2 regions of the Lysinibacillus sp. GW247-5R2A genome follow, and region 2 is predicted to be linked to the other one. Evidence: riboswitches for the same ligand, from Rfam matches in the RefSeq annotation. Region 2 holds a riboswitch; the other holds the start of a gene.
What was found. A riboswitch is a leader RNA that binds a small molecule or an ion and turns the genes downstream of it on or off. The one in region 2 is predicted to bind S-adenosylmethionine.

Region 1: linked by a shared signal. The riboswitch ahead of metK (methionine adenosyltransferase) and the one ahead of AC07YC_RS13960 (cyclase family protein) in region 2 are both predicted to bind S-adenosylmethionine.

Annotation. Positions count from the first base shown of each region.
Region 1 covers NZ_JBWKZL010000006.1:233,083-239,663, reverse strand. The annotation lists gene AC07YC_RS11630 (NUDIX domain-containing protein) at 1-297, shown strand, start outside; gene AC07YC_RS11625 (alpha/beta hydrolase family protein) at 281-1,057, shown strand; gene AC07YC_RS11620 (alpha/beta hydrolase) at 1,138-2,094, opposite strand; gene pckA (phosphoenolpyruvate carboxykinase (ATP)) at 2,182-3,768, opposite strand; SAM riboswitch class I at 4,162-4,280, shown strand; gene metK (methionine adenosyltransferase) at 4,564-5,760, shown strand; gene AC07YC_RS11605 (gamma carbonic anhydrase) at 5,931-6,443, opposite strand; gene AC07YC_RS11600 (alpha/beta hydrolase) at 6,578-6,581, shown strand, end outside.
Region 2 covers NZ_JBWKZL010000008.1:179,907-186,487, reverse strand. The annotation lists gene AC07YC_RS13985 (erythromycin esterase family protein) at 1-23, opposite strand, end outside; gene AC07YC_RS13980 (hypothetical protein) at 165-518, opposite strand; gene AC07YC_RS13975 (DUF2225 domain-containing protein) at 541-1,224, opposite strand; gene AC07YC_RS13970 (Cof-type HAD-IIB family hydrolase) at 1,550-2,323, shown strand; gene AC07YC_RS13965 (DedA family protein) at 2,397-2,993, shown strand; gene AC07YC_RS13960 (cyclase family protein) at 3,023-3,760, opposite strand; SAM riboswitch class I at 3,849-3,955, opposite strand; gene AC07YC_RS13955 (YuzC family spore coat inner layer protein) at 4,054-4,455, opposite strand; gene AC07YC_RS13950 (helix-turn-helix domain-containing protein) at 4,605-6,176, opposite strand; gene AC07YC_RS13945 (ABC transporter substrate-binding protein) at 6,255-6,581, opposite strand, start outside.

The sequences.
Region 1 (6,581 bases), on a different contig from region 2:
GGTGAAACGCTAGAGGATGCAGCTATAAGGGAAGTATTTGAAGAAACCGGTGTCCGTGTGAAAAATCTTCAATGGTTTGCAGAATATGCGGTTCATGATGACATATTATTTTGTAAAACGGTTTTTACTGCACAATTTGCTGGGCAGGAGGACATTGAATTTGATTTAGAAACATCCGGTATGCTGTGGTTATCTGATGAGGAATTTACCCATCATCCAAACTTGAGCTTTCATATGAAGGATGAAGGAATGAAGAAAATGCTGGAGGAGTTGAAACGACGTGACAAAAAATGGTGATATCGTGGAAAAGCGTGCCTATCCTTCTCCCAATCCAGCAATTCGGTTAACAGAAATCACTTATATGTCACAGGGCTTGCGAATAAAAGGACTTCTAGCTGAGCCGAAGACTGAGGGTACATATGATGGCTTTTTATATTTAAGAGGGGGTATGCAAAGCATCGGTATGGTAAGACCCTCACGTATTGCTCAATTTGCCGCACAAGGCTTTATCGTCTTTGCACCGTATTATCGTGGAAATAGAGGTGGCGAGGGCAAAGATGAGTTTGCAGGGGCAGACCGTTATGATGCTGTTTTTGCAGTCGATGTACTGAAGCAATTTTGCAATGATAATCTACATGTTTTTGGCTTTTCGCGTGGAGGCATCATGGCTCTATGGACAGCAATTTTACGAAGGGATATTACTTCCGTTGTGACATGGGCTGGGGTTTCTGATGCAACGGCCACTTACTGGGAACGTACAGATATGCGACGGATGATGAAACGCGTTATCGGAGGAACACCTAACCGTGTACCGGAAGCCTATGATGCTCGTACACCGTTGTTTGAAGTAGAGCATATAACAGCTCCAGTGTTAATTATTCATGGCTATCAGGATGAGAATGTGGATATAGAGCATGCTAGACAACTGGCATTTTTCTTAGAGGATGCTAATAAAACATACGAAACATGGTACGACCCTCATTATGCACATCAATACCCGCCAGCTAAAAATCGTGAAACCGTACGTGCTCTTTGTGAATGGATGAAGCAACACTAGAAAATGAAATTATTAAAGCCCCTTCCTTAAATAGCTATCATCTGGAGATGAATAGGTGTTCTAAAGGAAGGGGCACTTTATTATTTCATATAAGTTTCTAAGAAATGCTGAATCGTTTCCCAATAGAGCTCGCCAGCTACGCTTTCCGCCTCGCCATGACCAGCACCCTCGACAAGTAATTTTTGCTTCGGACCATTTGCTGCCTCAAATACGTCATTCAACATGGTCGAAGGGACAAAAGTATCGTTATCTCCATGAATAAACAGCATAGGGGTTTTCGATTTTGCCACTTGATCAACAGCACTAGCTTCTCCCAGAGTATAGCCTGCTTTTAGTTTAGTTACGACTGAAGAGAATTGCATAATTGGGAATGAAGGCAAGTGAAAGATTGCTTGTAATTGATAGGAAAATTCATCCCATACGGAAGAATAGCCGCAATCCTCAATGATAGCCTTTATATTTGACGGCAAATCCTCACCTGAAGCCATCATCACAGTAGCGCCTCCCATTGAAACTCCAAATAGCACGATTTCAGCATCTTTATTCCCGTTTACAATGTCATCAATCCATGAAACAACATCCAAACGATCATGCCACCCCATGCCGATATAATCACCTTCACTTTGACCATGTCCTCTTGCATCGGGAATGAGCACATGATAGCCCATATCATAAAATTGTTTAGCATACTTAGTCATTTGTGTACCATCACTTGAATAGCCATGGAAAATAATTGCCCATTTGTCTGTGGGCTGGCTGTTTTGGATAGCGTATGCATGCAGATTAAGAGAATCATAGGATTGAATCGCCTTCTCCTCATAATGCTTGTTAAACCATTGCTCACGGTCCTCTTTCTCTTGAGCCTCATTTGAATTGCTATCAATTAAATTATGGGGGGCATCTAGAACAGCTGATTTATCAGTATCCGGATTTAATGCCAGATTATAAAAGTAGTTGCCTGCAAAAAAACCAGCACCAATAAATAATGCCAATAATATAGAAATGATTGCTACTAGTAATTTGTATTTTCTTTTCATATGTATCTCCCTAAATTAGCTTTATTTATGTTTTATGGGAAAGAAAAAGAGAACGAATTATCTCGTTCCCTTTTCTTGTTCTAGTTGTTATTTTAATGGGCCACCAAGTGTAGTGATGGCTTCAGAAACGTTTGCAAATTTCTTGAAGTTTTCGTTGAATAAGCCAGCAAGTTCAGCAGCTTTTGCATCGTATGCAGCTTTATCTGCCCATGCTTCACGAGGATTTAACACTTGTGAAGGTACACCTTCAACTGCTGTTGGGATGTGTAAACCAAATACAGCATCTTGTGTCGTTTCAACATTTGTTAATTGACCATCGATAGCTGCGCGCACCATTGTACGTGTATAAGAAAGCTTCATACGGCTACCAGTACCATATTCTCCACCAGTCCAACCAGTGTTCACTAGGAATACTTGTGCGCCATGTTCGTCAATTTTTTGACCTAACATTTCTGCATAAACTGTTGCAGGAAGTGGAAGGAATGGAGAACCGAAGCATGTAGAGAATACTGGTTCTGGCTCTGTTACACCACGTTCAGTTCCAGCAAGTTTTGAAGTGAAACCACTTAAGAAGTGATACATAGCTTGCTCTTTTGTTAATTTACTGATAGGAGGTAATACGCCAAACGCATCAGCTGTTAGGAAGATGATTGTTTTTGGATGACCTGCTACAGAAGGATCAACAATGTTTTCGATGTATTGAATCGGATAAGCTACACGTGTGTTTTCTGTTAATGAACCATCATCATAATCACAAATACGAGTTTCTGGATCAACAGCTACGTTTTCTAAAACAGAGCCGAAGCGGATTGCATTGTAGATTTCTGGTTCTTTCTCAGCAGAAAGGTTGATCGTTTTTGCATAGCAACCACCCTCAATATTGAATACACCATTATCAGACCAGCCGTGTTCATCGTCACCGATAAGCTTACGGTCTGGATCAGCGGATAATGTTGTTTTACCAGTACCAGATAGACCGAAGAATAATGCTACATCGCCAGCTTCACCAACGTTTGCTGAACAGTGCATAGAAAGGATACCTTGTTGTGGTAATAAGTAGTTCATAATACCGAAAATAGATTTTTTCATTTCACCAGCATATTCAGTACCACCAATTAAGATAATTTTCTTTTCAAGTGATACAATGATGAATGTTTCAGAAGCAGTACCGTCAACCGCAGGATCTGCTTTAAAGTTAGGAGCTGAGATGACAGTGAAGTCTGCAACATGCGAAGCTAATTCGTCTTTAGTTGGACGGATAAATAATTGATGAGCGAAAAGGTTGTGCCAAGCGTATTCATTAATAACTTGGATGCTTAATTGTGAATCTTTGTCAGCACCAGCAAATCCTTTGAATACAAATAATTCATCTTGTTCTTTTAAATATTTTATTACTTTTACATACAGGTTATCGAACACTTCAGAGGAAATTGGTTGATTGACTTTACCCCAGTCAATTTGATCTTTTGTGCTTTCTTCTTCTACTGTATATTTATCTTTAGGTGAACGACCAGTGTATTTGCCAGTTTCTGCACGAACTGCGCCATCTACTGTTAACATTGCCTCACCACGAGAAGTAGCTTTTTCTGCTAATTGTGGTACTGAAAGTTGAACGTTAATGTTACCGCCGCTTAATAATTCCTTCAGTTCGTTTGCAATTTCTACTGAATTCATCGATTAAATACCATCCTTTTTTATAGTATTCCCTTGATTTAGAGGGATTTTTTCTTAATTTCAAAAATAGTATAACACAATTGGTTAAATAATCTATACTAATTAAGAAATTATTTTAGAGTTTTTATTACTTTTCAATAAACTGACAAAAAATAATGTTTTTCGAGTAGAAAACATTCAATGCTACAGTAAATTGTCTAAAATTTGAGCCACACATATGTTACCACAAGATGCTAGGTATGTTGTAGGGATTAATTTTCTTTTATTTACATCATCACCCAAGAATGAAAAGTTTTATGGTGAATATTTGTTCCTTCCTTATCTATACAGTAATACATAAGAAAATATTTGACAACGTTCGACCTTTTCAGTAACATGAAAATTGAACGGATACTCTTATCCCGAGCTGGTGGAGGGTCAGGCCCTGTGAAACCCGGCAACCTGCATGAACTATTTCACTACATGCGTTGGTGCCAACCTGATGCAAGGGAAAATCCCTTGAACGATAAGAGTGAAAGGTAGCGAAGTCATTATTCCTTTCCTCATGTATAGTAACGTGAGTAAAGGATTTTTTTATTGTTAAAAATCAATGTAAAGGTAAGTATATGTAGTTCTTTCCTTATTATAATGACGGATCTTTCGAAATCCTCGTGTTAAAAGTAGCAGTTATTTTTTCACATTAAGTGAAATGACAACAACAGCGGCTTGAGAGTTCAATCCTTAGGAGCGGACTTGACATGGGTAATGAGTACCGTATTCAAATACTTTTTGTAAGAGTAATAGGAGGAAAACTAAATGACAAACCGTCGACTGTTTACATCAGAAAGTGTAACAGAAGGACATCCAGATAAAATTTGTGACCAGATTTCGGATGCCATTTTAGATGCAATTTTAGCAGAAGATCCAAATGCACGTGTAGCGTGTGAAACAACTGTAACAACAGGATTAGTATTAGTAGCGGGAGAAATTACTACTTCTACTTATGTAGATATCAAAGGTATTGTACGTGATACGGTGGCGGAAATCGGATATACACGTGGGAAATATGGCTTTGATGCTGAAAACTTAGCGGTACTTGTAGCAATTGGTGAGCAATCTCCAGATATTGCTCAAGGTGTTGACCAAGCTTTAGAGGCACGTGAGGGTTCTATGACAGATGCAGATATTGAAGCGATTGGTGCAGGGGACCAAGGCTTAATGTTTGGCTATGCATGTAATGAAACACCTGAGTTAATGCCATTACCAATTAGCTTAGCTCATAAGTTAGCACGTCGTTTAACAGAAGTTCGTAAATCTGGTGAGCTAGCTTATTTACGTCCAGATGGTAAAACACAAGTAACAATTGAGTATGATGACAATAACGTACCTGTGCGTGTCGATACAATTGTTATTTCAACACAGCATGATGAAGAAGCAACACTTGAACAAATTCAGGCTGATCTAAAACAATTTGTGATTGCCCCTGTTGTGCCAAGCGAATTATTAGATTCAAACACAAAATACTTTATCAATCCAACTGGCCGTTTCGTCATTGGTGGGCCAAAAGGAGATGCTGGTTTAACGGGCCGTAAAATCATTGTTGATACATACGGTGGTTATGCACGACATGGTGGCGGTGCGTTCTCAGGTAAGGATGCCACAAAAGTTGACCGTTCAGCTGCCTATGCGGCACGTTATGTAGCTAAAAATATTGTAGCAGCTGGTTTAGCAGAACGCGCGGAAGTACAGCTGGCGTATGCAATTGGCGTTGCACAGCCTGTTTCCATTGCTGTTGATACATTTGGTACAGGAAAAGTGAAGGAAAGCGAAATCGTAGAATGGGTACGTGAGCTATTTGATTTACGCCCAGCAGGTATTATTAAGATGCTAGATCTTCGTCGTCCAATTTATAAACAAACTGCAGCCTATGGTCACTTCGGTCGTACAGATTTAAATGTACCATGGGAACAAACTGATAAAGCTGACGCATTACGCGTAAAAGCACATCTGTAAACTATTGTGCTAAAGTGCTGAAGTCGTTAGAAAATTATTCTAATGTATGATGAACAAAAGGGGCTTTTCTGCCCCTTTTGTTTTTTTGCAAAAATGCCTCGCCTGTATCCTTGAACAATGGTCATGGAAAGCGAGGGATTTTTTATAATGAATAAATTCTTTATAAGCTTTTATTTTTGTAGAGATTTATAATACTGACCTTTTTCTACGTATTCACGTACGATACGCTCCATATCCTTTTTATCCTCAGCGTTTAATTCTCGGACAACTTTCGCTGGACGACCTAATGCTAAGCTATTTGGAGGTATAACTTTACCAGGAGGCACGAGACTTCCGGCTCCAATAAATGCACCCTCTCCAATCTCTGCCCCGTCTAAAATAATGGAGCCCATACCGATTAAGGCATTTTTTCGAATGGTACAGCTATGTAAAGTTACTTGGTGTCCTACTGTGACCTCATCTTCAATAATGAGTGGAAACTTAGGACTTTGATGTAAGCAGCAAAGATCTTGGATACTTACCCGTTCACCAATAATGGTTGGTGAAACATCGCCACGAATTACGGTATTAAACCAAATAGTTGTTTCAGCTCCAATTGTTACGTCTCCAGTAACAGTTGCGTAATCGGCAATAAAAACAGATGGATCGATCTTTGGTGTTTTATCTTTAAATGGATAAATCATGAGAATCGCCTCTTTTCTTTCTGTAGATATAGTATTATCGTATCAAATACGCAACTTTAAGGAAATATAAAATTAAAATGTGCTGTTATTTCGATATAATCAAATTGTAATTATTTTTTAGGAGGACTATGTGAATGT
Region 2 (6,581 bases):
TTCCGTTTTCTATACTGTTTCATTGAAAATCCGCCCTTTTCTTTATATTGATCCTAAGTATAGGGGGCAAAGTTTAAAGCATAGGAGGAGTTTGTTTAAATTTTGTTTAAATTTGAATGGATTGTTAAAAAAAGCATCCCCATTTAAATGGAGATGCCCAATAGCTATTTATAATGATACGTACTAGCTCTAACGTGGTTACGTTGAATTTGGTTAAACCATGCCCGATCCTTTTCCTCTTGATTTAAGGTACCAATAATAGAGGAGGAGCAGCTTACGCAAATTTTTGCTTGAGTAATTTGTCCACATCTTTCACAAGGTGCGCCTAAATTTGGGAAAATTGAATTTTTTAACTTTCCGGCTTTGACCCATTTATATAGCAGCTCAGACGAGACACCTGTCAACGTCACAACCTCTTCGTTTGTTAAATAACGATTATTTTTTCTTAATAAAAAATGATGTAGCTCTGAAAAAATATCCTCTTCTCTCACATCTATCTTTTTTTGAAATAGCAACATAACTAGTCCTCTCCTCGTCACATCAATTCATGCTTTCTTTAACGGTTATAGGTTGTTCATCATATTTATAATTTTCCCAACGATTACGTGCTAGCTTCCGATATTTTGGCGAGACATTCTTATCGGCAATTAATCTAGAAAATCCTTTTTTAGCTTCTGTCATATCACCAAGTCGGAGGCTTAGTTCGGCATGTAAAAATTGAATTCGCTCTCCACCTTCCTGGTTAGAGGCAAATGATTTACTGTAAAAATCTCTAGCGGCAAAAAGGTAGCGTTTTTCAGATTCTTCGTCGTTTTTTAAACGATATAACCAGGCAATTTTTAATGCGAAATTTGCCATCAAAAGCGATTCTTCCATTGATGCGCGAGATACTAGGTAGGCGAGCTTAAAGCTTATAATGGCATCATCGATTGTACGTTCCTGACAGATATTCATAGGTTTCTGCAGCTCTTTAATGTATAGTTCATCAATGAGCTGCATGAAAGGTCCGTATGTCCGCGTCATGGATTTATGGAAAGCAAAGCCACAATGTGGGCACACAGCAACTTCATACAGCAAAGGGTTTAGACCATTATAGACGGGCATGAAATCTGTTTGTTCCTCGACAATTTTATATCGATTTGGGCGCACTTTATACGTTGTAAAATGCTTTTTGCAAAATTTGCAATCTACGCTACTTTCATAGTAGTAGATGTTAAATGCCATAAGAATCAACTCCTTTGCATGCTCTAAAATTATTATTTCTTTTGTTCTATTTATACGCAATCAATAATCGTTCAATGTATTTAATTCATTATCTACCATTTTAACAATTCTGTGTTCTTTGGTATACTCCTTTAGAATTATTAAATTAAAAATAATCCTTACATTTTTAGTTAAATATCATTAGAAATAAGCTTGTAATAGTATTTATCGGTGTACTTAAAGTAAGTTATATAGTTCGAGCAACTTTTGTCGAATTATATACAATTTATTTTATAGATAATTCGAATCGTATAGTTCAAAAGTTTGGTGTGAAAGGATGGAGGATATGACATATAAAATAGTCTTTTTTGATGTGGACGGTACTCTGATCAATTATGAGAATGGCGCTGTGGAAGAAAGTACAAGGCAGGCCATTCACCTACTACAGGATAAGGGGATTCATCTAGTGGCAGCGACAGGAAGGCCATTGTCCATGTGTGAAGAGCTGAAAAGTTTGGGAATTGAAACCTTCATTACAGCAAATGGAGCATATGTGAAGCACAAGGATGTTGTCATACATAAAATTCCGATTGATAAGGGCATTGTTCAAGATGTTCAAGCATTTGCACAGCAACAACAGCATCCCTTAACATTTTTTACAGAACAACTTACGATGAATGCTATTCAAAATCCATTAGCCTTAAGCGCGATGCAAGAGACATTGTCTTTAGATGATTTTCCCGTTAGAAATGACAGTATTATAGAAGAAGAGGTTTTTCTTATGTGTCTTTATGCAGATAAACAGGCTGAAAAAAGATTAGCTTGTCAATTATCGAATATATTACGGCAACGATGGCATCCTTATATTGTGAATGTCTTACAGCAGGATGTGTCCAAGTCGATAGCTGTAAAGGCTGTGCTAGATTATTTTGAAATTAATTCTAAGGATGCAATAGCTTTTGGAGATGGAGAGAATGATATAGATATGCTAGAGCAGGTTGGCCTAGGGGTTGCCATGGGAAATGGGAGCCAAGCTCTAAAAAATGTTGCAGATTATGTTACAAAGAAATCCATTGAAGGTGGCATAGATTTTGCTTTACGTCAGCTTCACATTATTTAACGACATATTTGCTTGAGCAATTTTTTAGGGATACGGTTATGACTGTATAGAAAAGGTGTTAGGTGGTTGGAAAATGGCGCAACATGTGCAATCTCTAATTGAACATTACGGGTATTTTGGCATCATTGTGATCCTAATTGGAGGCATTGTTGGGTTGCCACTTCCTGATGAAGTATTTTTAACTTATGTAGGCTATAGCGTTTATCGAGATAGTCTTGAACATATCCCAGCGTTAGTAAGCGCCCTGATTGGCGCCATGGGAGGTATTACTTTAAGCTACTATATAGGCCACCGATTTGGCTTACCGCTCTTGCAGAGATATGGGCCAAGGTTTCATATAACTGAGCAAAAAATTGATTTTACTAAAAAAATGTTTACGAAAGTAGGTCCTTTTTTATTAATAGTTGGCTATTTTATTCCAGGTGTACGCCATCTGACAGCCTATATTGCGGCTATTAATAATTATCCCTATAAGAAATTCGCATTCTTTGCTTATACAGGAGCATTTATTTGGACGTTCACATTTATAACATTAGGAAAAGTATTAGGGGAGAAGTGGCGATTCGTTGGTTACTATTTATCTCATTACAGTATTTATGTCATCCTACTGTTTGTCCTTGTCATGTTAATCGTTTATTATTTATTGAAAAAAAGAAACGTACAAAAGTAAAAGTCGGTAGGATTCGTACCGACTTTTTGTTATGGCAAAATGGCAAATGATCGAACAGGGAATCCAGATGCTTTTTCAGGCTTAGGTACAATATTAAAAATAATAGCCCCTTTTGGAGGAAGCTTATCCAAATTAGTCATAAGCTCAATTTGATAGGTGTCTTGATCAAGGACAAAATATTCTCCATCCAATTTGCCGCTTTGACGAAAATCAGTAGCAGAATCGGTATCAAAAGTTTCATGACCGATTGCACTAACTTTACGTTCCTTGAATAAAAATTGTAATGCCTCCAAGCCCCAGCCTGGAAGATGATGATGGCCATCCACATCTTTATTATTGAATGCTTCTTTATCGGGCCAACGCTTACTCCAATCTGTTCGCAGTGCCACAAAAGTACCTTCTTCTATTTGTCCATGTTGTGCCTCGAATTCTAGAATATCTTGGACACTGAGCGTAAAGTCATGATTACTAGTAGCCTCTTGTGATTTATCAATAACGATAAGCGGGAGAACGAGCTCCTTTAGCTCTAGTTCTTCTAGAAAACGAGTATCTCTTACAAAGTGAATCGGTGGGTCAATATGTGTTCCATATTGTCCGGGGAAAGTAAATTGCTGTGCGAAAAAACCGTCATCATGCGAGAATAATGTTTCAAATTTAGCATCCTCAAACATGAAAAAATGAGGTGAATGTGGGCCGAAGGTATGTGTCAAATCGACCCATTGTTTTGATTTTAGTAAGTGCAATGCTTGTAAAAGTTCATTAGACATTTAATTTCCTGCTTTCTAAAAGTAATGGTAAATAAAAAAGAGTCCTCTATAGAAGAGGACTCCCTGAATCATACGTGGGTAGTTCGTCTTCTCATCTTTCAGGCTTAGATTTTGCCAAAAGGAATTAGCACCATACTGATAGAGCTGGTTGCTGAGACTTCATCGGGCCGATCCCTCCGTCTCTCTTGATAAGAAATAGAATATAAGAATTTTCAGAAATCATAGTACAAATACTTTAGCATATATTTTTATAGTTTACAACTTTGATAGGATTACAGGGTTAAGATTTTTATTTACCAATTCAAAATTAACGTTACTCTACAGCAGTCACTATCCATAAGCTGTATTCTAAAATTATCTGGTGTATAGTTGGTTTCGAATTTTGTAGTGATGCCTGTGGATGTAATCAATTTTTCGACCTCTGTTTTATTTGAAAGTTGTGCAGCATTTTTTAAATCATGGGCAAATTGCTGAGAACTATCAATTTTATCCGTAAGTAATTGTGCTTGTTGCATAATCGCCTTTATCCGCGTAGCTGAGGATATTAATTTTTGTGTATCAATAGAGGGAAAGGGACTATTACTGGTCGGCATTGCTAAATGTTGAGAAAAGGGTCTAGCTACAAGGTGATGGGCCGTTGACGGTATTGGGTAATGGTAGGGGTGAACAAAATACGGATAAGGATTATAATACAATTCAATTCCTCCTATCCAAAAGCTGATATCTTATCTTATGTATCATGATCTTTTTAGGTGTTTGGATAAAGATGTTCCTGTACAGGAGTGTACAACATAATATGCTACACAAACAAAAAAAGGAAGCTATAGCAAGCTTCCTTTATTCTTTAGCCAAGAACATTTAAAACATCATCTATTTTTTTGCTATGTGATAGGATTCCATAATTCATCCACGTTAAAAAATCGACCTCATAAACACAGCTGCTTTTAACTGCACTTAGGTTTTTCCACATGGAAGATTTTAAAATAGTACGCTCTTCATGCTCATAAATGGAGTGCTGCTTGTCGAAGGTGATGAATAAATGATCCGCGTCTAATTGTAGCAGCTGATCGGATGTCAGATGAGCTTTACGCTGATTAAGCGGTATTTTCCATACTAATGGATGAGGCGTTAAGCCTAAGTCGCGGTATAGGATTGGCCCTGTATAACCGCATTCAGGGCCGGCATACAGCGTAATGCCAATCGCTGAAATACGAAGAAATGCCACACTTTGCCCGTATACGGATTTACCGAGAATTTGTCGAGCCTTCTGTACCTTATCCTCATATTCCGTGATAATACCTTGCATCATAGCAGTTTTTCCTGTTAAGTCAGCAATTTTAAAGAGAGTCGATTGCCAGTCCTCCCCAGGGTGGTCTAGGTGACAGATTGGGGCTAGCTTATTTAAATGAAGACAAGCTTCCCAACGTTCTATACCAGCATCTAACATAATTAAAGTTGGTTTATAGTGAAAGAGACGATCCACTTCTCCGTACTGAACATCGATATCGGGCACATCCTGTAAACCTAAATAGTCTTGTTTGCCCCACTTGGAATGACTGAATTGGGCAATGGGTGTAATCCCTAAAGCTACAAAAAAGTCCTCTAAGAACGGTGCGAATACACGTACATTATTGCTTTGACTTCGTCGGTATTGTCCTGGGGAAATACCTACATGCTCTTTAAAACGACGGTTGAAATAATATTCGTTATTAAAGCCAATGGACTGACTAATTTCAAATACACGATCATTAGTTGTCATTAATAATTGTTTGGCTTTTTCAATACGTATACTATTTAAATAATGAAGAGGAATCTGCCCCGTAATATCTTTAAAAATACGAGAGTAACTCCATCTTGGAACATCTGCCAGTTCTGCTAACTGTTCAACAGTCCAATCCCTACCAAAGTGTTTGTGCAAATATTGGATGGATTGCTCTACAGATTGACGATCATTTTGTAGTATAGGTTTTGGTTGGTTTTGTTCAAAAATAAATAGCATCAATTCTTGGAAACGAACATGCTGCTCAAAAATAGTGTGTTCATCCTTTGCTTGGCGACACAGGTAAATAGCTTCTAATAGTCTATTGCATTGAGAAAAGGGCAGGAGACGTAGTTCTCTAACACTTGTAAAGAGACTAGTAGGGGCATGGGATTCACTAAGATAAATCGTGTTAAATGTCAATTGGTACAAGCAGAGAGGCTCATCGGCAGTGTGAATTTCGACATGGCTATTAGGTGGGATAATCACACATTTTTCTTTCATAAGGTGGATAGTTTCATGATTTGTCTTAAGTGTTCCGTTACCACTAATAAGGATGAAAAGCGAATAGTATGTATGGCTATATGGCTGCATATCCGATGGCAGAATTGTATATGAAATAGTTTGTAAATGATATATTTGTGTTAAATTGACCATTGTCCATACACTCCTAAGTAAAGTTTAAATTTGGAAAACAACAGAAAGAAAGCCCCCTAAAGAGCTTTCTTTTGTAAATTATTTCACGAACCATTTCTCAAGATCATCATATTTTCGTAGGTTTGCAGTAATGGCACCAGACTGCCAATAAGTTCGATCAGCGATATAAACTTGTCCATTTTTTACAGCAGGAACTGTTTTCCAAAGTGTACTATCTAACCATTTTATCGCCTCTTGATTTTCCTCAGTTTCCCAAGTGCCATTTGAAGGGAAGAGTATAATATGATCAGCATCCAATTCTGGAATAGCTTCTTCAGACAAGACCTCGTGGAACTCTGTCATATCACGAGCTAATGGATGTGGAGTTAAACCAGCTTCCGTATAAATGTAGCCTGTGTAACGATT